DNA from 3 places in the Pseudomonas sp. Ost2 genome. Region 2 is predicted to be linked to each of the others. Evidence: predicted binding sites of a transcription regulator. Region 2 holds the regulator's gene; each other region holds the start of a gene.
The links. The regulator FliA, encoded in region 2, starts transcription of late flagellar genes. The targets are predictions, from matches to a motif close to CTAAAGTTTNNNNNNNNNNNGCCGNTAA.
Positions count from the first base shown of each region.

Region 1: a site for FliA is predicted at 1,961-1,988, ahead of flgM (flagellar biosynthesis anti-sigma factor FlgM). Genes of this name have one in related genera too.
Region 3: a site for FliA is predicted at 2,374-2,401, ahead of KI243_RS20990 (methyl-accepting chemotaxis protein). Genes of this name have one in related genera too.

Region 1 covers NZ_AP021904.1:5,715,831-5,723,327, forward strand. Annotated here, with positions in the region: gene cheR (protein-glutamate O-methyltransferase CheR) at 1-34, opposite strand, end outside; gene KI243_RS25185 (chemotaxis protein CheV) at 87-1,013, opposite strand; gene flgA (flagellar basal body P-ring formation chaperone FlgA) at 1,093-1,854, shown strand; gene flgM (flagellar biosynthesis anti-sigma factor FlgM) at 2,026-2,346, shown strand; gene KI243_RS25200 (flagellar protein FlgN) at 2,395-2,862, shown strand; gene KI243_RS25205 (flagellar brake protein) at 2,959-3,702, shown strand; gene KI243_RS25210 (MFS transporter) at 3,775-5,115, opposite strand; gene KI243_RS25215 (glutamine synthetase family protein) at 5,273-6,514, opposite strand; gene KI243_RS25220 (HAMP domain-containing sensor histidine kinase) at 6,716-7,408, opposite strand; gene KI243_RS25225 (tetratricopeptide repeat-containing response regulator) at 7,405-7,497, opposite strand, start outside.
Region 2 covers NZ_AP021904.1:5,366,583-5,374,079, forward strand. Annotated here, with positions in the region: gene KI243_RS23480 (chemotaxis protein CheA) at 26-2,308, opposite strand; gene KI243_RS23485 (protein phosphatase CheZ) at 2,323-3,111, opposite strand; gene KI243_RS23490 (chemotaxis response regulator CheY) at 3,134-3,505, opposite strand; gene fliA (RNA polymerase sigma factor FliA) at 3,680-4,420, opposite strand; gene fleN (flagellar synthesis regulator FleN) at 4,417-5,250, opposite strand; gene flhF (flagellar biosynthesis protein FlhF) at 5,372-6,700, opposite strand; gene flhA (flagellar biosynthesis protein FlhA) at 6,712-7,497, opposite strand, start outside.
Region 3 covers NZ_AP021904.1:4,802,024-4,809,520, reverse strand. Annotated here, with positions in the region: gene KI243_RS20995 (diguanylate cyclase) at 1-627, shown strand, start outside; gene KI243_RS20990 (methyl-accepting chemotaxis protein) at 655-2,331, opposite strand; gene KI243_RS20985 (LysR family transcriptional regulator) at 2,456-3,358, opposite strand; gene KI243_RS20980 (MFS transporter) at 3,454-4,635, shown strand; gene KI243_RS20975 (MFS transporter) at 4,678-5,928, shown strand; gene KI243_RS20970 (AraC family transcriptional regulator) at 5,813-6,775, opposite strand; gene KI243_RS20965 (SDR family oxidoreductase) at 6,876-7,497, shown strand, end outside.

The sequences.
Region 1 (7,497 bases), 350 kb from region 2:
GGAACTGTTCGAAATCCAAATTACCCGTAGACAATGATGCCGCCTCTTAAATCGTCTGTACCGCCGGGGACGAAAGCCCCCGGCCGTTATTCTGCTGCCTTGATCCGGTCAACCACCCGGGATGCCAGGTCATCAGGACGGAACTTGGCGAGGAAGTCATCAGCACCGACCTTCTTCACCATCGCCTGATTGAAGACACCCGACAAGGAAGTATGCAGGATGATATGCAACTTTTGCATGCGAGGATCGTTGCGGATCTCCGCTGTAAGGGTATAGCCGTCCATTTCGGGCATTTCGATGTCGGAAATCATCATCAGGAACTCTTCTTCCGGCTTCTTGCCCTCGTCGACCAGCTTGCGCAGGTAATCCAGCGCCTGTCGGCCGTCGTTCAACGCCACCACCTCGACACCGACCGTCTGCAGGCAGCGCGTGACCTGCTTGCGCGCCACCGACGAGTCATCGACCGTCAGCACCCGCAACGACACCGCCTTGCTCTGGGTCTCGACATCGACCACACCGAGGGAAATCGACTCGGACGTGGGCGAGACCTCGGCCAGGATCTTCTCGACGTCGATGATCTCCACCAACTGGTTGTCGATTCGCGTCACTGCCGTCAGGTAGTGATCGCGCCCGGTGCCCTTGGGCGGCGGATGGATCTCTTCCCAGTTCATGTTGACGATGCGCTCCACCGACTTCACCAGGAACCCCTGGGTCTTGGTGTTGTACTCCGTAATGATCACAAACGGATTACTCTGGTCCTTGAGTGCACCGGAGCCCGTGGCCATCGCCAGATCGAGGATCGGGATGGTTGCCCCACGAATATTCGCCACACCGCACACCACCGGATTGGACTTCGGCATCAGAGTCAGCTTGGGGCATTGCAGCACCTCGCGTACCTTGAAGACGTTGATTCCATACAACTGCTGGCCGTCGAGACGGAACAACAGCAGTTCAAGGCGATTCTGCCCGACCAGTTGCGTACGCTGGTTCACCGAATCCATCACACCAGCCATGCCTGACCCCTCTCACCAAAGCTTCAGATCCGATGCACATTCAAGAGTAAACGGCACGGGCCTTGCTTTTTATACTGTTATGAAAGCACAAACGACATTTTTTCGACGCCTGACATCACAGTACCGCAGATTGCTCTGGGTTTTGTCGGCTTTATGCTGTCTGAACCCCAGCGGCCCTGCCCTTGCGGAATCGGCGACCCTGCCTGATCAGCTTATCGGCGTGACCCAAGGCTTTCTTGAGTTCACCGTAGAAGACTACCTGGCTACCAGTCAAACCGAAGGTCGTTATGAAATCCAGGTCAATCAACTGGATCCGCGCCTGCGCATGGCCGCCTGCGACAAGGAATTGACAGCCAGCCTGGAGAGCCCCGCGACGCCGATTGGCCGGGTCACCGTGAAAATCCGCTGCGAGGGCACCTCGCCCTGGACCGTGTTCGTACCGGCCCAGGTCAAGCTGTTCCGCGACGTGGTGGTGACCACCCGCCCGCTCAAGCGTGCCGGCATCATCGAACCGGGTGACGTGGCGCTGCGTGAGCGGGATATCAGCCTGATCAACCAGGGCTTCCTGACTTCGCCCGACCAGGCCATCGGGCAGAAACTTGTCCGACCAATGGTCATGGATCAGGTCATCACCCTGGTGCATCTGGAACAGGCCGAAGTGGTCCGCAAGGGCGACCAGGTGGTGATCAGTGCGACGAGCGGTGGCCTGGTAGTGAAGATGCCGGGAGAAGCCCTGTCCAATGGCGGGCTCAACGAACAGATCCGCATCAAGAACCTCAACTCGCAACGTGTCATCAAAGCCCGTGTCACCGCGCCCGGGCAGGTAGAGGTAGCTTTATGAAGAGAAAAGTGGCCTTGTAGATAACTGGCGCGAAGTCGCCACTTTTCCTAAACTGTGCCCCAGACAGGGATACAGCCGACACGTGCAGACTCATTCTCAGATGAGCCTAAAGTTTTTCCGGGTATGGCCGAAAACAAGGCAAGCGTCCAAATACCCAGAGGTTTTTTTATCATGGTCATCGATTTCAGTCGTTTGAATAACGCCCCGTCACTGACAGGCAGCACGCGCAGCAGCGCCAGCAAGGAAGCCGACAGTGCCGGCAAGTCCGCGTCCGTCAACAGCCAGGCCGACTCGGTCAGCCAGAGCGGGGAATCGGTACACCTCAGCAATGAGGCTCAGCAGTTGCAAAAGGTCACTGACAAGCTGCAGCAGCAGCCTGTGGTCAACAGCGCCCGGGTGGCCGAGTTGAAGCAGGCAATTGCCGACGGCAGCTACAAGGTCGACAGCAACCGCGTAGCCAGCAAACTGCTCAACTTCGAAGCCCAGCGCTAGGCTCCGGCCCGCGCCAGGCTTTTGGACGCTTAAAACCCAAGGCCAGCCATGCACGACACCACTCTACTGCAACTGATCACCGAAGATTTTGCTCCAGCTCAAGACCTGCTTGAGTTGCTGCGCGCCGAATCCCTGGCGCTCCACGGACGCAACATGTTCGAGCTGGAAGATATTCTGGCGCGCAAGCAAGCGCTGATCATTCTGTTGGAACAGCATGGCCGCAAGCGCAGCCAGATCCTCGCAAGCCTCAATCTGCCCACCAATCGCGCCGGCCTGGAACAACTGGCCGCACAGTCGAGCGTGGGCGATGAACTGCTGAGCCAGAGCGACGTGCTCACCCGACTCCTGGCCGATTGCCAGGCAGCCAACGAGCTCAACGGACGCAACATCCAGGTTCAGCAAGCGACTACCGCGAACCAGTTGAAGATCCTGACCGGCGGTGAGCCTCCCGCGCTCTACGATGCCCGCGGCTCGACCGCCAGGCTTGCGAAGCCTCGCCCACTCAGTCAGGCTTGAAAGCGAACTGGTGCGCGCTCTATCCAAGGCGCGCAACATGCTGGCAAAATGCTGGCTTTTGCGTGTAGTCGTATTTTGTCTGGAGATTGATGAACCGTGTCCAATGCCCCAAGCGCGGACGATGCTCCGCAGCCACCCAAGGTGCTAACCACACCTCTGGAAATTGCCGCCAACCTGCGGATGCTGCAGGAAAGCCATGACCCGTTGATCATCACGTTCCACGAACGCACCCAGCGCTTCCAGAGTTTTGTGATCGATGTCGACCGGGAGGCCGGCACCCTGGCCCTGGACGAAATGATGCCGCGCGACGGCGAACGCTTCCTGTCGGCAGGCGAGCCTTTCCGTGTCGAAGGTTTCCACGAGGGCGTGCGCATCACCTGGGAACAACCCCAGCCGATGACCATCGACGAAACCGAAGGCTGCTACCGTGGGACGATCCCCCAGGAAGTCGTCTACCACCAGCGCCGCAATGCGTTTCGCGCCGCCTTGAAGCTCACCGCCCTGGTGAATGTCGAGCTCAGCGGTGAAAAGCTCAAGGCTCCGGTCACCGGCAAGCTGCTGGATATCTCCGCCAGCGGTTGCAAGCTGCGTTTCGAAGGCGATATCTCCGACCGCCTGCAGTTGGGCCAGGTCTACGAGCGTTTTATCGCCGCCCTGCCCTTCGGGCCGATGACCGCTCCCGTGGAGTTGCGTCACCTGCATTTCGAAGAAAGGATCAACACCACCTTCGCCGGCGTGCGTTTCCACAACATGAGCGGCCTGGTACAACGCCAGGTCGAGCGTTTCGTCTACCAGTTGCAGCGCGAGGCACGGCGTTTCGACAAGGACGACGATTACTGAGTCAGGCGCTTTCACTCTCCAAAAAAAAACGGGCCACCCTTATCAGGTGGCCCGTTTTTTTCATCAGTGCTATCAGTTGCTCGATTTGTGCGCCGGCTCCGGGTCCGACTCATCGACCTCGGCAACCACCTCGGGCTCTGGCGCCGGGGGCACCACGCTGTCGCACATCTGATCCAGCACGATCTGCTCGTCGACCCGTGGATCGAGGGCCGCCCCCAGGGGCGACATGGCTTCGGGCATGACCACGTGCTGCAACGGCGCATCTTCGACCTGGTGCAGGTTGGTCACGGCCTTCGGCCGGATACGCCAGACCAGGATCAACGCGAAGAAACTGAAGAACGCGTAGAGCATATGGCTGCCGAACAGCTTCATCAGGATACCCGCCGCCAGCGGCCCCATGCTCGCACCGATACCGTAGGTCATCAGCAACATGGCCGTCAGGGACACCCGTCGATCGCCCTCGATATGGTCGTTGGAAAAGGCTACCGCCAGCGGATACAGGCAGAACTGCAACAGCGACACCACGAACCCGGAGATAAACAGCACTTCCAGCGGCGCCGTGGAGAATACCGCCAGCGGCAAGGAGGCCAGGGCCAGCAGGAAAGCGACGCTGCGGATCAGCACGGCCCGATCATAGCGATCGGAGAGCCAGCCCAGCGGCCACTGCACCAGGAAGCCGGCAAAGATGCAGCACCCCATGAACAGACCGACCTGCTCGGTGGAAAGCCCCTGCTGGGAGGCATAGAGCGGCGCCAGGCCATAGAAGGAGCCGACGATGATCCCCGCGCCCATCACCGTGGTCAGGGACTGCGGCACCCGCTTCATGAAAAAGCGTGGTTCCAGCGGCGCCGGATGCAGGGGCGCCGGGTGAATGCGCCGGGTCATCGCCACCGGCACCAGGCACAGCGCGAAGCACAGCGCGACCAGCATCAGCAGTTCAAGCCCGAGGGCCGGGTGCATGACCAGGATCAGTTGCCCCAGCACCAGGCCAAGGTAGGAGGCGATCATGTAGCCGCTGAACACCACCCCGCGCTGCTTGGCCTCGGCCTGCTCGTTCAGCCAGCTTTCGATGACCATGTACTGGCACATCATGCCCAGGCCCACGATCATCCGCAGGAACAGCCAGGCCGGCAGCCAATCGATCAACCCATGGCCCAGCACCGCCGCGCCGACGATCCCGGCGCAGGTGGCGTAGGCACGGATATGTCCGACCCGTGCAATCAGCCGGTGGCCGATCTTGCCCCCCAGCACCAGGCCGAAGTAGTTGGCCGCCATCAGGGCACCGACCCACAGGCCGTCGACATGGTCGGCCGCCAGGCGCAAGGCCAGGTAGGTACTGAGAAGACCCGAGCCGATCAACATCATCAGCGAGGCGAAATAAAGCGCTCGAAAGGATTTCCAGATATGGCGCATCGGCGTTCCGAGCGGCTCCTTGAATGAGGTTTCGGACTACCCGAGAAGATAGCCCGACTATAAAGCCAGGCGCTGTAAAAACGTAGCGAGCACAGGAAATACAGGTCCGTTTTCAACGCAGTATTTCCACGCGCATTGCTTTTACAGCGCTTGGAGCCTAAGCCTGGGCGGCCAGGACACGCCTTTCCCAGGGAGTAATTTCGTCCAGGAAACTGGTCAGCTCCATGGTCTTCGAAGCGATGTAGCCTTCGATGAACTCCTTGCCGAACAGATCCTTCGCCAACTGGCTACGTTTCAGACGCTCCAGAGCAGCGTGCAAGGTACATGGCAGCGACAAAGAATCCGGAACCTCGAATTCGCCCTGGATCGCGGCCGTCGGCTCCAGTTTCTGTTCGATCCCGTGCAACCCGGCGGCCAGGCTCGCGGCGATTGCCAGGTAGGGATTGGCATCCGCTCCCGGCAGGCGGTTTTCCACCCGCCGCGCCACCGGCGAGCTGGCCGGAATGCGCAGGCCGGCGGCCCGGTTGTCGTGGGACCAGCAGGCATTGTTCGGTGAAGCGAACGGGTGGCACAGGCGCTGGTAGGAATTCACGTTCGGCGCGAACAGCGCGGTGAAGTCCGCCATGCCCGCCTGCTGCCCACCGATAAAGTGGCGGAACATAGCGGTCGGTTCCCCGGCGGCATCGCTGAAGACATTTCGCCCGCTGCCAATTTCCACCACGCTCTGGTGAATATGCATCGAGCTGCCCGGTGTCTTCGCCAATGGCTTGGCCATGCAGACCACGGTCAGGCCATGCTTGAGGGCCACTTCCTTGAGCAGGTGCTTGAACAGGAAGGTCTGGTCGGCCAGCAACAGCGGATCACCATGCAACAGGTTGATCTCGAACTGGCTGACGCCCATTTCATGCATGAAGGTGTCACGCGGCAGACCGAGCGCCGCCATGCACGCATAGACCTCGCTGAAAAACGGCCGCAAGCCGTTATTGGAACTGACGCTGAAGGCCGAATGACCGTCCTCGCGACGACCATCGAGGCCCACGGGCGGCAGGAAGGGTTGGCTCGGATCGGTATTGGGCGCGAAGACAAAGAACTCCAGCTCGGTCGCCACTACTGGCGCCAGGCCACGCGCCGCATAGCGGGCGATGACCGCCTTGAGCTGACCACGGGTCGACAGACGGGAGCTCTCACCCGTCAGTTCGTCCGCGTCGCAGATCGCCAGGGCACGGGGCTGCTGGCTCCAGGGCAGGCGATGGATCTGCTGCGGATCGGCATTGAGGGCCAGGTCGCCATCGTCGCTGCCGTAAAAACGCGCGGGAGGGTAACCGCCCATGATGCACTGCAACAGCACCCCGCGGGCCATCTGCAAACGCCGTCCCTCGAGGAAACCTTCGGCGGTCATTACCTTGCCGCGCGGTACGCCATTGAGGTCGGGCGTGACACATTCAATCTCATCAATGCCGGTCAATCGCTGCGCGAGTGAACTCTGGCCATCGGTCGTCATGACTCAATCCTTGTTGTTGTACAAGCCGTGAACGGCGTCCCGTACAAAATACGCACCACCTGTTCGGGATTTCAAGCAGGGGCGAGGAAAAAGCCTGGTTCAGGGAAGATAGAGGCTGAACAATGCACCGCCGAGGGTGCCGCCATTGCCGATCTCGATTCGCCCGCGCACGCCGTTGCGCTCGTGCAGGGCGGCAATACGTGCCGCGAAATACAGACCCAGGCCGGTACTGCCCGTGGTGGGGTTGATGCCCTGCACATAGTCCGCCTGCCGCTCGAGCATCTGTGCCGGGTAGCCCGGACCATCGTCATTGATGGTCACTACCAGTTGTTCGCCCTCTTCACGCACACCGATCAGCAAGGCATGACAGGCATAGCGAATGGCATTGGTGACGATATTACCAACGACCGAGCCGATCAGCTCCCGGTCGAAGAAACCCAGCGGGCTGAAATCGTCGACCTCGTAGCTGGCGACAATCCCGCGACTGCTCAGGACTTCCTGACGGCACGCCAGTTGCGCCTCGATGAAATCGTCCATTTCATGGTAGTCGGGGCGCAGCGGTAGCTGATTGACTCCCAGCTTGTACAGGCCCAGCAGTTGTACCAGCATGCTGTTGAGGTGAGCGAACTCATACTCGATGACCCCGTGCTCGGGGACCTCGCGCTGACTCGCGGGCAGGCGGCTTTGCCACTGGCCATGGGCTTGCATCAGCATCGCCAGCGAGTTCTTCATATCGTGCACGGTCGAGGCGATTACCGTGGAAAAATCCAGCCCCTGGTCATCGCCACTCATTCGCCGAACGCCCGGATGCGCAATTTCTGATACCTCTCATAACGTGGATCGGTGTCGGGCATCTTGCCGACCATTTTCAGGCAGGCACG
Region 2 (7,497 bases):
CTCATGCACCGCCGCCGAACCAGAATCAAATACGCCGTGCGGCGTAACGCTTGAGCATGCTCGGCACATCGAGAATCAGCGCGATGCGACCGTCACCGGTGATGGTGGCGCCCGACATGCCCGGGGTTCCCTGCAGCATTTTGCCCAGCGGCTTGATGACCACTTCTTCCTGGCCGACCAGTTGATCGACGACGAAGCCGATCCGCTGCGTGCCCACCGAAAGGATCACCACATGGCCTTCGCGCTGCTCTTCGTGAGCGGCAGAGCTGACCAGCCAGCGCTTGAGGTAGAACAGCGGCAGGGCCTTGTCCCGCACGATCACCACTTCCTGGCCGTCGACCACGTTGGTGCGCGACAGGTCGAGGTGGAAGATCTCGTTGACGTTGACCAGCGGGAACGCAAAGGCCTGGTTGCCGAGCATGACCATCAGGGTCGGCATGATCGCCAGGGTCAACGGGACCTTGATGACGATCTTCGAGCCCTTGCCCTTGGTCGAGTAGATATTGATGGTGCCGTTGAGCTGGGCGATCTTGGTCTTCACCACGTCCATGCCCACGCCACGACCGGACACGTCGGAAATCTCGGTCTTGGTCGAGAAGCCCGGGGCGAAGATCAGGTTGAAGCAGTCGGTCTCGCTGAGACGGTCAGCCGCATCCTTGTCCATCAGGCCTTTCTTCACGGCGATGCCGCGCAGCACATCGGCGTCCATGCCCTTGCCGTCATCGGAGATCGACAGCAGGATGTGGTCGCCTTCCTGTTCCGCCGAGAGCACGACCCGACCGCTGCGGGGCTTGCCCATGGCTTCGCGATCGGCCGGCTCTTCGATACCGTGGTCGACCGAGTTGCGCACCAGGTGGACCAGCGGGTCGGCCAGGGCCTCGACAAGGTTCTTGTCGAGGTCGGTCTCTTCACCCACCAGTTCCAGGTTGATCTCTTTCTTCAACTGCCGGGCCAGGTCGCGAACCAGGCGCGGGAAGCGGCCGAAGACTTTCTTGATCGGCTGCATGCGGGTCTTCATCACCGCGGTCTGCAGGTCGGCAGTCACCACGTCGAGGTTGGACACCGCCTTGGACATGGCTTCGTCGCCGCTGTTGAGGCCCAGGCGCACCAGACGGTTACGCACCAGCACCAACTCGCCGACCATGTTCATGATCTCGTCGAGGCGTGCGGTATCGACCCGTACGGTGGTCTCGGCTTCACTGGCTGGCTTTTCCGCCGCCGCTGCCGCCGGAGCCCGCGCGGGGGCAGGCGCAGCAGCAGCAGCAGCAGCGGGCGCAGGCGCTGGCTTGGCCGGCTCGGCCTTGGCTTCCACCTTGGCCGCAGGCGCCGCAGCCGGCTTGGCGGCGGCCGCTGCCGGTGCTGCCACAGCCGCCGTGGTGCCACCCGCCACTTCGGAGAACTTGCCCTTGCCGTGCAACTCGTCGAGCAGGGATTCGAACTCGTGGTCGGTGATCAGGTCGCTGCCCGCTGCCGCCGCGCTATCCGGGGCTTTCGCCGCCGGCGCGGAAGCCGCTGCCGCGTCGAGGGCGTCGACCTTGAACGAACCCTTGCCATGCAACTGGTCGAGCAGGGCTTCGAATTCGTCGTCGGTGATATCGGAGCTTTCCGCCGTCGAGGCCGGTGCGGCCGCCGCGCTCGCCGCTGCGGCGGCTTCGGCGGCAATAGCCTCGGGGGCGAACTGGCCCTTGCCGTGCAACTGATCGAGCAACGACTCGAACTCGGCGTCGGTGATCTCGTCGCTACCCGCTTCGGCGGCGACCGGGGCTGGCGCCGCGGGCGCCTGTGCCTGTTCCTTGACCGCGTTGAGCGAGTCGAGGAGCAGTTCGAATTCATTGTCGGTGATGTCGCCGGAATCGCTTTCGGCGACCGGCTCGACGACCGCTTCCTCCACCACGGCAGCCGGTGCTTCACCAGCAGCGGCCGGCTCCGCCAGGCGCGCCAGGGCGGCCAGCAGTTCCGGGGTGGCCGCGGTGATCGGGCTGCGTTCGCGGACTTCGCCGAACATGCCGTTGACCGCGTCCAGCGCTTCCAGGACCACGTCCATCAGTTCCGAGTCGACGCGACGCTCACCCTTGCGCAGGATGTCGAACACGTTCTCGGCGATGTGACAGCACTCCACCAGCTCGTTGAGCTGGAGGAAGCCGGCGCCCCCTTTTACAGTGTGAAAACCGCGAAAAATGGCATTGAGCAGATCCGCGTCATCCGGGCGGCTTTCCAGCTCGACCAGTTGCTCGGACAGTTGCTCAAGAATCTCGCCGGCCTCAACCAGGAAATCCTGAAGGATCTCTTCATCGGCGCCGAAGCTCATGTGTATGGGTGCTCCTAGAATCCAAGGCTGGAAAGCAAATCGTCGACATCGTCCTGACCGGACATAACGTCTTCACGTTTATCGGCATGAATCTGCGGACCTTCACCCTTTGCCATCTGTTTTTGTGGATCTTTTTCCGCGAGGATGGCTTCGCGGTCATGTTCGATACCCGCAAAACGATCCACCTGGCTGGCCATCAGCACCAGTTTGAGCAGATTGCTTTCGACTTCGGTGACCATCTGCGTGACGCGCTTGATCACCTGGCCGGTAAGGTCCTGGTAATCCTGGGCCAGCAGGATGTCGTTGAGATCGCTCGATACCGCACGGGTCTCCTGCTCGCTGCGCGAAAGGAAACCGTCGACCCGCCGGGCCAGTGCGCGAAACTCTTCGGCACCGACTTCACGCCGCATGAAGCGACCCCAGTCGGCGCTCAGGGCCTTGGCTTCCTCGTTCAGGCCACTGACCCGCGGGGTCGCGCTCTCCACCAGGTCCATGGTGCGATTGGCCGCCGCCTCGGTCAGCCTGACCACATAGGACAGGCGCTCGGTGGCGTCGGTGATCTGCGAAACTTCCTCGGCTTGCGGCATGGTCGGGTCAATCTGGAAATTGACGATCGCACTGTGCAGCTCGCGGGTCAGCTTGCCGACTTCCAGATACAGGCCGCGGTCACGGGTCTGGTTCAGCTCATGGATCATTTGCACCGCATCGCCGAAACGGCCTTTTTCAAGGCTGTCGACCAGTTCACGGGCATGTTTTTTCAGGGTCGATTCAAAATCGCCCAGTGAAGATTCGTTGTGCTCCATAGCGCCCCCGTGGCGGACTTCATCAACCGATGCGTTCGAAGATCTTTTCGATCTTCTCTTTCAGCGCCTGGGCCGTGAATGGTTTGACCACATAGCCGTTGACGCCGGCCTGGGCGGCTTCGATGATCTGCTCGCGCTTGGCTTCGGCCGTGACCATCAGGACCGGCAGGTGCTTGAGCTTTTCATCGGCACGCACGTGGCGCAGCAGGTCGATGCCGGTCATGCCGGGCATGTTCCAGTCGGTGACCAGAAAGTCGATGCTACCGCTGTTGAGGACCGGAATGGCGGTAGTACCGTCATCGGCCTCGACCGTGTTGGTGAACCCGAGGTCACGCAACAGGTTCTTGATGATCCGCCGCATCGTTGAGAAGTCATCAACAATGAGGATTTTCATGTTCTTGTTCAATTCGACCTCCAAGCAGTCTTAAACGCGTTTCAGCACCTGAACGCGCTGTTCAATCAATTCGGCACAACACTCGACTACTGCATGGAAACCACAACCGGCCGAGCCGCCGACACACCGTCAAACGCTGCATCGGTCTCGTTCGCAGTGTCCCCACACTGCCTGTCAACGCGCTCGCCACTCTCCCAAACGCCCCCGCAAGCGGGCCGCGCACTGGCTGTGTAACTGGCTGACTCGCGATTCGCTGACCCCCAGTACCTCACCGATTTCCTTGAGGTTCAGCTCCTCGTCGTAGTACAGCGCCAAGACCAGTCGCTCACGCTCCGGCAAATTGGCAATCGCATCCGCCAGCGCCGCCTGGAAGCGTTCATCCTCCAGATCGCGTGACGGCTCGAGATGAGCACTCGCGCCATCCTCGTGCAGCCCTTCATGCTCGCCGTCCTGCAACAGGTCGTCGAAACTGAACAATCGGCTGCCCAGGGTATCGTTCAAAATCCCGTAATAATCATCGAGACTCAATTGGAGTTCGGCTGCAACCTCGTGATCTTTAGCGTCACGACCGGTTTTCGCTTCAATTGCCCTGATTGCGTCACTGACCATACGGGTATTGCGGTGTACCGAACGGGGTGCCCAGTCGCCCTTGCGGACCTCATCGAGCATCGCGCCGCGAATCCGGATACCGGCATAGGTCTCGAAACTCGCACCTTTGCTGGAGTCATACTTGGTCGAGACTTCCAGCAGGCCGATCATGCCCGCCTGGATCAGGTCCTCGACCTGCACACTGGCCGGCAGCCGCGCCAGCAAGTGATAGGCGATCCGCTTGACCAGAGGCGCATAACGCTCGATCAACTCATACTGGCTGTCACGCGACGACTTGGAATACATGCGATAGCCACTGGCAGTCATAGCACTGGTCCCGCACTCGTCTGATGCACCAGACGTTCGACGAAGAACTCCAGGTGCCCGCGTGGGTTGGCGGGCAACGGCCAGGTGTCGACCTTCTGGGCAATGGCCTTGAACGCCAGGGCGCATTTCGAACGAGGGAACGCTTCGTAGACCGCGCGCTGCTTCTGCACGGCCTTGCGTACGCATTCATCGTAGGGAACGGCACCGACGTATTGTAGGGCTACATCGAGGAAGCGATCCGTGACCTTGGTCAACTTGGCGAACAGATTGCGACCTTCCTGGGGGCTCTGGGCCATGTTGGCCAGCACGCGGAAACGGTTCATGCCGTAGTCGCGGTTGAGCAGCTTGATCAGGGCATAGGCGTCAGTGATCGAGGTCGGCTCGTCGCAGACCACCAGCAGGACTTCCTGGGCCGCGCGGACAAAACTGACTACCGAGTCACCAATACCCGCAGCGGTGTCGATCACCAGCACATCGAGGTTGTCGCCAATATCGCTGAACGCCTGGATCAGGCCGGCATGCTGGGCCGGGCTCAGGTGGACCATGCTCTGGGTGCCGGAGGCGGCCGGCACGATACGGATCCCGCCCGGCCCCTGCAACAGCACATCACGCAACTCACAGCGCCCCTCGACCACGTCGGCCAGGGTGCGTTTGGGGGTCAGCCCCAGCAGGACGTCGACATTCGCCAGCCCCAGGTCGGCGTCCAGCAGCATGACCCGCCGGCCAAGCTCAGCCAGCGCCAGGGACAAGTTCACTGACACGTTAGTCTTCCCGACGCCACCCTTGCCGCCGGTCACCGCGATCACCTGTACGGGATGCATGCTGCCCATGTTCTCTTCTTACCTTGTCTTGCTTAGACGGAAGGCCACATAACTGGCTGCGCGTTCCCGGAGGGAACTAATGCCTGGCAGACCATCGATGTAGGTGCATTGCAACGTCTTCATGATTACCTCAACCCACTCGTTTGGACGGGCTGTGGTAGATGTCAGCGAACATATCGGCCATGGCCTCTTCGCTGGGTTCTTCCTGCATTTGCACACTGACTGCGCGGCTCACCAGCTGGTGGCGGCGCGGCAAATGCAGATCGTCCGGAATCCTTGGACCATCGGTCAGATAGGCCACCGGCAATTCGTGGCTGATGGCCAGGCTCAGCACTTCGCCGAGACTCGCCGTTTCATCCAGTTTAGTCAGGATGCAGCCAGCCAGCCCGCAGCGCTTGTAGCTGTGGTAGGCGGCGGTCAACACCTGTTTCTGGCTGGTCGTGGCCAGGACCAGGTAATTCTTGGCCTTGATCCCGCGTCCGGCCAGGCTTTCCAGTTGCATGCGCAGCGCCGGGTCGCTGGCCTGCAGGCCGGCGGTATCGATCAGCACGACGCGCTTGCGCAGCAGCGGATCGAGGGCTTGCGCCAGGGACTGGCCCGGGTCGACGTGGGTCACGGGTACGTTGAGGATCCGCCCCAGGGTCTTGAGCTGTTCCTGGGCACCGATACGGAAGCTGTCCATGCTGACCAGGGCGATGTTCTGCGCACCGTACTTGAGCACGTAGCGCGCCGCCAGCTTGGCCAGCGTGGTGGTCTTGCCCATGCCGGCCGGACCGACCATGGCTATGACCCCGCCCTCTTCCAAGGGTTCGATCTCGGGAGTGACGATCATCCGGGCCAGGTGCGCCAGCAGCATACGCCAGGCCTGACGCGGCTCTTCGATGCCGGTGATCAGTGCCAGCAGGTCGCGCGACAGCGGGCCGGACAGGCCGACACGCTGCAGGCGGCGCCAGAGGTTGGCCTGCGCCGGCTGGCTGCCTTGCAACTGGTTCCAGGCCAGGGAGCCGAGCTGGACTTCCAGCAGCTCGCGCAGGCCGTTGAGCTCGAAACGCATCGAATCGAAGACCCGCTGGTCCACCGCCGGGGCCGCCGCGACAGGCGCCGGGGCCGGGCGACGCGGCTCGTCGAAAGTCGGTTCGATCAGCGGCTCGGCAGCGGTCAGCGGCAGGCCGGCGAACAACTGGCGATTGGTGGTCGCATCGCTCTCGCCCTCGCTGCGCAGGCTCAGTTCGGCCTGGGCGGTGACGATCCGCGACTGGGTCTTGCGCAGCTCGTCCTCGAGCTCCATGTTCGGTACACGCGGCGCCAGGGCCGAGAGCTTGTAGTCCAGGGCAGCCGTCAGCTCGACACCGCCCGCGATGCGGCGGTTGCCGATGATGGCCGCGTCCGAGCCCAGCTCATCACGAACCAGCTTCATGGCCTGACGCATATCGGCGGCGAAAAAACGCTTAACTTGCATAACCCACTACCTCAGCCGTTGGGCCCTACTGTCGCAACGATGGTGACTTGCTTGTTGTCCGGAATTTCCTGGTAGGCCAAGACATGCAGACTTGGTACCGCCAGGCGTCCGAACCGCGAAAGCATCGCGCGAACCGGACCGGCCACCAGCAGGATCACCGGCTGCCCTTGCATCTCTTGGCGCTGGGCGGCGTCGATCAGTGAACGCTGGAGTTTTTCGGCCATGCTCGGTTCCAGGAGAACCCCCTCTTCCGAGCCTTGTCCGGCCTTCTGCAGACTATTGAGCAATATTTGTTCCAACCTTGGTTCCAAGGTGATCACAGGCAGCTCGGAGTCAAGCCCTACAATGCTTTGGACGATTGCGCGAGACAAGCCGACACGCACTGCCGCCACCAGAGCGGCAGTATCTTGACTCTTGGCGGCATTGTTTGCGATGGCTTCGGCAATGCTGCGGATATCGCGTACCGGCACGTGTTCGGCCAGCAGGCACTGCAGCACCTTGAGCAGGTGCGACAGGGAAATGATGCCCGGCACCAGCTCTTCGGCCAGCTTCGGCGAGCCCTTGGCCAGCAGTTGCATGAGCTGCTGGACTTCTTCGTGGCCGATCAGCTCGCTGGAGTGCTTGTAGAGAATCTGGTTGAGGTGCGTCGCCACCACCGTGCTGGCGTCCACTACGGTGTAGCCCAGCGACTGCGCCTGGGCGCGCTGGCTGATCTCGATCCAGACCGCCTCCAGGCCGAAAGCCGGGTCCTTGGCGGTAATGCCGTTGAGGGTGCCGTAGACCTGGCCCGGGTTGAT
Region 3 (7,497 bases), 560 kb from region 2:
CAGAACACCACGTTGCTGCCGTTGCGCTCCACCGACAGCGAGATCCGCCATATCTGCCTGGTGATCTACGACGTGACCGACGTGGCGACCAACCGCCACCAGCTCCAGGCCGCCAATGCGCAACTGCAGACCCTGTCGAGCACCGACCGCCTGACCGGCCTGTACAACCGTGGGCACTGGGAAGAAAGCCTGAAGGTCGCCCATGCCCGGCACCAGCGGCATGGCAATCCCACCAGCCTGGTGATGTTCGATATCGACCACTTCAAGCGGGTCAACGACACCTACGGGCACCAGGCCGGTGACAAGGTGATCGAGCAGGTGGCCCAGCTGGTCTGCGAGCATGTCCGTGACAGCGACGTGGCCGGGCGTTATGGCGGCGAAGAGTTTGGCGTGGTGCTGTCGGACACCGACAAGGCCGGTGGCCGGTTCTTTGCCGAACGCCTGCGCAAGGCGGTCGAAGCGCTGGAAGTGCTGCACGAAGGGCAGGTTATCCGCTTCACCATCAGCCTGGGCGTGGCCGACCTGAGTCGCCCGTCGGTCACCCACGCTGACCTGATCGCCTGGGCGGACCAGGCGCTGTACACGTCGAAGAAGTCCGGGCGCAATTGCGTGACGGTGTACGAATAGTCAGGTGCCAGGCGCGCGCCCGGATCGTCAGACCCGGAAGCGCTTGACCAGCAGCCCCAATTCCCGCGACAACTGATCCAGCTCGACGCACATCTGATTGTTGCGGGTGGTGAGGGCATGGGTGTCGTTGATGTGCTGGCTGATCTGCGACAGGCTCTGGTTGACCTCCGCACCGATACTCGACTGTTCTTCCGCGGCGGTTGCAATCTGGTTGTTCATGCCATTGATCTCGGATACCGCGTTGCTCACCTGAGCCAGGATCTGGCCGGTGCCGTTGACCTTGGTCACCGCCACTTCGCTGCCATCGAGACTGCTCTGCATGGTGCTGACCGCTGCCCGGGCGCCCTGTTGCAGTTGGCTGATCTTGCCCTGGATTTCCTGGGTGCTTTGCTGGGTGCGCTGGGCCAGCGAGCGGACCTCATCGGCCACCACGGCAAAACCGCGGCCCTGTTCGCCCGCGCGGGCGGCCTCGATGGCGGCGTTGAGGGCCAGCAGATTGGTCTGCTCGGCAATGCCACGGATCACATCGAGGATGGAACCGATGGACTCCACGTCGCTGCCCAGGGTCCGGATATCCTGGGCTGCTTTTTCGATATCCCGGGCCAGGCCGCCGATGGCATTGACGGTGTCGTTCACGTTGGTCTGCATGGCCTGGGCCTGCTCATCGGTATCGCGGGTCGCCTGGGCCGCGCTTTGTGCCGACTCCGCCACGTTATGGGTGGCCAGGGCCATCTGCTCCATGGCGTGGGTGACCTGCTCGGCATCGCGGGTCTGGCGTGTCAACGCGTCGGAGGCATGCTGGGCGCTCTGCTTGAGCTGCTCGTTGCGCTCCTGCAATTGCTGGGCGCAGCGGGTCAGGTCGAGCACCATATGGCGGATCTTGCCCGCGAACTGGTTGAAGGCGCTGGCGAGATCGGCGGTTTCCTGGTTGCCATCCACGGGCAACTGGCGGGTCAGGTCGCCGTCTTCGCTGGCCAGGTCCTGCAGGCTACGCGTCAGCAGTCCGAGTGGCCTGACAATGGAACGGGCCACATAGGCGGCGACCATGCTCAGCACGATCAGCAACACCAGCATGATGCCCCATTGTTTCCAGCGCAGCGCCTCCATGGTCTGCTGCTGGTGTTGCGTCTGTTCGGCGATCAGGGCGTCAAGGCCGTCGACATAAAAGCCGGCGCCGACGGTCCAGTTCCATTTCTCCAGGTAGATGCTGTAGGACAGCTTGGGGTAGGCGGTGCTGTCATTGCCGGGCTTGGGATAGTAATAGGTCACGAAATCGCCGCCTCGTTTGGCGGCGCCGATCAGTTCGCGGATCAGGTAGGTGCCGTGGCTGTCCTTCAGGTCCCAGAAGTTTTTCCCCTCGTCCTTGCCGGCCAGGAAAATCCGGTCGCCCTTGTCGCTGTAGCCGAAGAAATAACCGTCCTGTCCGTAGTGCAGTTCGCGCAGGCGCCGCTTGGCTTCCTCCTGGGTGGCCGGAGCCATGGCGTCGGCCCCGTCATAGAGTGGCTTGATGGTGCTGTAGGCCAGATCGAGGTAGTGCACCAACTCGTCCTTGCGGGTCTTGAGCAGGGTCTGGCGCGTCTCCTCGATGCTTCGTTCGCCCATGGTCTGCTGCTCGGAAAAAGCCAGCAACTGAATGATCAAGGCCAGCAAAAGGGCAGGAATGACGGCCAGCAGCAGAACCTTGTTGCGTATTTTCCACTTCATGGGAAGTCCCGGGTCGGAGAGGAATCTTATTGTGTTTTTCCTGTATCGACCCGCAGGCGCGATTGTTCAGGTCTGCCCGTCGTTTTTTTCAGCGATTCCGGTACTGGCCGCAGGCTTGGCCCGGTTACGAGCGGTCCGCCAGCAGCTCATCGATCACCCCCATGAAGGCCTCCACCAGCAGGCTGCGACCTTGCGCCCGTGTCAGCACCAGCAGCGGGGCGCAGGCTCCAGGGTCGGCCAGCGGGCGATAGGTCACGCCTTTTTTCGCCAGGGCCTGGGCACAGGCGGGTACCAGCGCGACGCCCTGGCCGGCGGCCACCAGGGCGATGATCGAGGTGATCTGGCGTCCGGCCGGGCCCGGTCGCAAGGGCACGTCATGGCGTTGGTAGAGCTGCTCGATGGTGCCGTTGAGGCCCGAGCCGTAATCGGCCGGAAACAGGATCAGCGGGTAGGCGCCGAGCTGTTCCAGGCTGACTTCGGCCTGGCCGGCCAGCGGGTTGTCGCTGGGCAGGGCGGCCACCAGCGGTTCGTCGCCGAGGGACAGCGATTGCAGCCCGCCCTGGCCGTCTGGCGGTTGCTTGCGGCTCATGCCGATATCCAGGCGGCCATCGGCGATCTGCGACCACTGGCCGCCGGAAGAGCCTTCGAGCAAGGTCAATTGCACGTCCGGAAAGCGCTGGGCAAACACCTGGATGGCTTGGCTGAAGATATCCGACAGGGCAATCGAGCTGGCGTAGCCGAGGGCCAGTTGGCCGGCCAGGCCCGTGGCCAGCTTGCCGGCAATCACCTCGGCGAGGTCGATCTGCTCCAACGCGGCGCGGGCGTAGGGCAGGAAGTGCCGGCCCTGGGGCGTGAGCGTCACCGTGCGGCTGGTGCGGTCGAACAGACGAAACCCCAGTTCGCTCTCCAGCGCGGAGATCTGCCGGGTCAGCGGCGGCTGGGCGAGATGCAGGCGCAGCGCCGCGCGACCGAAATGCAGCTCTTCGGCGACGGTCAGGAAGTAACGCAATCTACGTAGATCGAGCATCCGGGTCCTTGGGTATTGATCGGTCCGAATTCGGTATTGGTCTTCGGTGAGCTGCCTATCTTATAAAGTCCTCACGGTATAAAACGAGAGCTCCGATGAATTCGCGCCAATTGTCCGCCCGCGTTGCGCTGTTTCTTTGCGGTTGCGCGGCCTTTCTCCACTTGTACGCGACCCAGAGCATCCTCCAGGTGTTTGCCGCGGATTTCCACGTCAGCGCCCGCCAGGCCGGCTGGAGCATCACCGTGACCACGCTGGCGGTGGCGATCACCGCGCCCTTTGTCAGCCGCCTGGCGGGTCGCTTCGAGCAACGCCCGGTGATTGTCGTCGCGGCCTTGCTGCTGTGTGTGCCGGCCTGGTTCGCGGCCCGTGCCCACAGCCTCGGCGAGTTGCTGGCGTGGCGGTTTATCGAGGGGATGTTGATTCCCCTGGTGTTCGCCACCAGCGTGGCCTATATCGGCGAGCGCTGGCGTGGCGGCATGGTCACCGAAGTCACCAGCCTGTATGTCGCCGGCACCGTGCTCGGCGGTTTTGCCGGGCGTTTTGTCATCGGGGTGATGAGCGAATATGTGGGCTGGCGCGAAGGCTTCGAGTTGCTGGCGGGGATCAGCCTGTTGGTTGCCCTGGCCATTCATTGTCTGCTGCCGGCCAATCCGCGGTCGCTGGCGCCGGTGGTGCGCAACCGTCTGCTGGCCCTGCGCGAGCTGCGCAGCAAGCCTTTGCTGGCGGCCTATGGCGTCGGTTTCTGTGTGCTGTTTTCGCAGGTGGCGACCTTCACCTACGCCGGCTTGTACCTCGGCCAGCCGCCCTTCGAGCTGGGTAGCGCGGCGCTGGGGACGATCTACATGGTGTTCCTGCTGGCGCTGGTGGTGATCCCCGTCGCCGGGCGCCTGAGCAAGTCCCGCCCGCAATCGGAATTGCTGGTGGGCGCGGCGGTGCTCGGGGTCAGCGGTTCGGCGCTGACGCTGTTGCCTTCGTTGTGGCTGATCGTGCCGGGCCTGGCCCTGAGTTCCACCGGGGTGTTTCTCGCCCAGGCGGCCGCCAACGCCTTTATCACGTCCACTGCCCGCCATGACAAGGCCGGCGCGGTCGGCCTGTACCTGACCGGTTACTACCTGGGCGGCAGCTGCGGCGCCATCGTGCCGGCGCTGGTCTGGAGCCCATGGGGCTGGCCGGGCTGCGTGGCGCTGATCGTCGGCTTTCAACTGCTGTCGTTGCTGATCGCCCTGGTCGGCTGGAAACCACCCCGGAACGCGGCTTCGGTCGTCGGGCTCGGCTGAGTCCGGCTTGTTCTTCAACCCTACTGACTGACGTCGCCGATAATGAACACCACGAACGATAAGGTTTTCCAGGCTCAATCCCGACCTGCTGACACCCCCTCGCGCCGTCGCTCGCTGTGGGCGGCCTGTACTGCCCATGCGGTACATGACGGCCTGACCGATGTGATCTATGTGCTGCTGCCGATCTGGCAGTTGCAGTTCGGCATGAGCTACGCCCAGGTCGGGCTGTTGCGTGGCGCCTACTCGGGGATGATGGCCGGGTTCCAGTTGCTGGCGAGCCGCGCCGCCCGGCGCTGGGGCCGTGAACGCCTGCTGGTGGGCGGGACGGCGTTGGCGGGTGTGGCCTACCTGCTGGCGGGGCAGGCCGGCGGACTGGCGGTCCTGCTGTTGGCCTTGATGCTGGGCGGACTGGGCGCCAGTACCCAGCATCCGCTGGCGTCCTCGATGGTCAGCGATACCCATGAGGCGGGTGGGGGTGTCAAGCAAGCCTTGTCGCAATACAACTTCGCCGGCGATATCGGCAAGATGCTGATCCCGGCGCTGATCGGCCTGCTGCTGACAGTCGTTAGCTGGCGAGCCAGCACCACGCTGATCGGGCTGCTCGGCCTGGCCGCTGCCGGCTTGCTGTGGTGGTTGATTCCCGCGCGGGTCGAGCCGGCGACGCAGGAGAAACAGGCCCGGCGGGCCACCGGCAGCGGTTCCGTCAGCGGCCTGCGCGCATTGCTGGCGACCGGTCTGCTGGACAGCGCGGCAAGGATGGGCTTTCTCACTTTCCTGCCCTTCCTGCTGACCAGCAAGGGCGCCGGGACGGCAGGCATCGGCGTGGCGCTGGCGCTGCTGTTCGTCGGCGGTGCCTTCGGCAAGTTGTTGTGCGGTTACCTGGGGGCGCGTATCGGCATGGTGAAGACGGTCTGGCTGACCGAGTCGGCCACGGCGCTGCTGATCATCCTGGCGGTATACCTGCCACTGGCCGGCCTGATGCTGATGCTGCCGTTGTTGGGGCTGGCCCTGAACGGCACTTCCTCGGTGCTCTATGGCGTGGTGCCGGAGGTGTCGGGGCCGGGCCGGCGCGAGCAGGCGTTCGCCCTGTTCTACACCGGCACCATCGGAGCTGGGGCGCTGGCGCCGGTGCTGTTTGGCCGGCTGGGGGACGCCAGCGGAATTGCCGTGGCGGTGATCACCCTGGCGACGATCCTGTTGCTGACCTTGCCGTTGTCCTGGGCGGTGCAGCGAGGACTGGACCGGGCTGCCCTCGCAGATAACGACCCGGAGGCAGGCCCACATGCCGGCTGAAGGCGGTGCTGAAGGTACTGGCCGAGCTGTAGCCGACCCGTTCGGCGATTTGCGCCATGCCGATATCACCGCGGCCCAGCAGGTTTTTCGCCACCGCCATGCGCCAGGCCACCAGGTACTCCATCGGTGGCATGCCGACGGTGCGGGTGAAACGCTCAAAGAACGCGGAACGTGACAAGGCGGCCACCTTCGCCAGTTGCACCATGGTCCAGGCGCGTGCGGGGTCTCCATGCATCTGTCGCATCGCCAGGGCGATATGGCTGTCCGCGAGGCCGCGCAGCAGCCCGGGAGGCGAGTCGTCGCCCGAGGTCGAGCGCAGGGCTTCGATCAGCAGCATCTCCACCAGATGCGTCAGGACCAGGTCGCGGCCTGCGCGCCATTGACTCGCCTCTTCGGCGACGAGTCCGGTCAGCAGCGACAGGCGTTCGACACCACGCACATGGATCTGCGCGGGCAGCAGCGAGACCAGCAGGTCGGCATCGGGCGAATCGAACAGGAAGTAGCCACCGAGCAGGCGCACATCGGCGGCGCCGTCCTGCCGGCCGTGGCGAACCTCGCCCGTGGGGGTTGCTGCCGCGTTGGGGTCCAGGCATTCGGGGGTGACCGGTTCGAAACCCGACAGGGTAAAGCCGGGTGTCGCCGGCAGGAGCACGAAGTCGCCTGGCTGGAGGGTGAGGACCGGTTGTTGGTCGACCGCGAGCAGGCAACTGCCTTCGAGGACGACACAAAACCCTGGCTGGCCGAAGGCGCAATAGCGCACGCCCCAGACCCCGGCCCCGCTGATGCCTTTGGAGAAGACGGCGCGGGGGCGGAGCAGGGTGATGATCTCGGAGAGTGGATCGTTCATTTTTGGACGATTGCAAAACAAATAAGGACTTTCGATTGTAGAGCGTCCGCTCTCTCGTCGCTATCGTTGCCACTCTTGAAACTACCCCGGATCTCTTTTCATGAAAACCGTGCTTATCACCGGCTGCTCCTCCGGCTACGGCCTTGAAACCGCGCGCTATTTCCACGCCCAGGGCTGGAACGTGATCGCGACCATGCGCACGCCGCGCGAGGACCTGCTGCCCGTTTCGGAGCGCCTGCGGGTCCTGGCGCTCGACGTCACGCAGCCCGAGAGCATTGCCGCCGTGCTTGAGGAGAGTGGGCCCCTCGATGTCCTGGTCAACAATGCCGGCATCGGCCTGTTCGGTGCTTTCGAGGTGACGCCGATGGCGACGACGCGGGAAGTGTTCGAGACCAACACCTTTGGCGTGATGGCGATGACCCAGGCGGTGCTGCCGCACATGCGTGGCCGCCGTTGCGGAGTTATCGTCAATGTGACCTCCAGCGCGACGCTGGCGCCGATGCCGCTGGTGGCCGTGTATACCGCCAGCAAGATGGCGATCGAAGGGTTCACCGCGTCGCTGGCCCATGAACTGGAGGCATTCGATGTCGCGGTGAAGCTGGTCGAGCCAGGCTATGCGCCGACTACCCGTTTCACCAGCAATGGCAGCGCGCGCATGGACGGGCTGATCCCCCGGCTTACGCGCCGTTCGCCCAGGCCGTCTTTGCCTCCCTCGCCCAGTC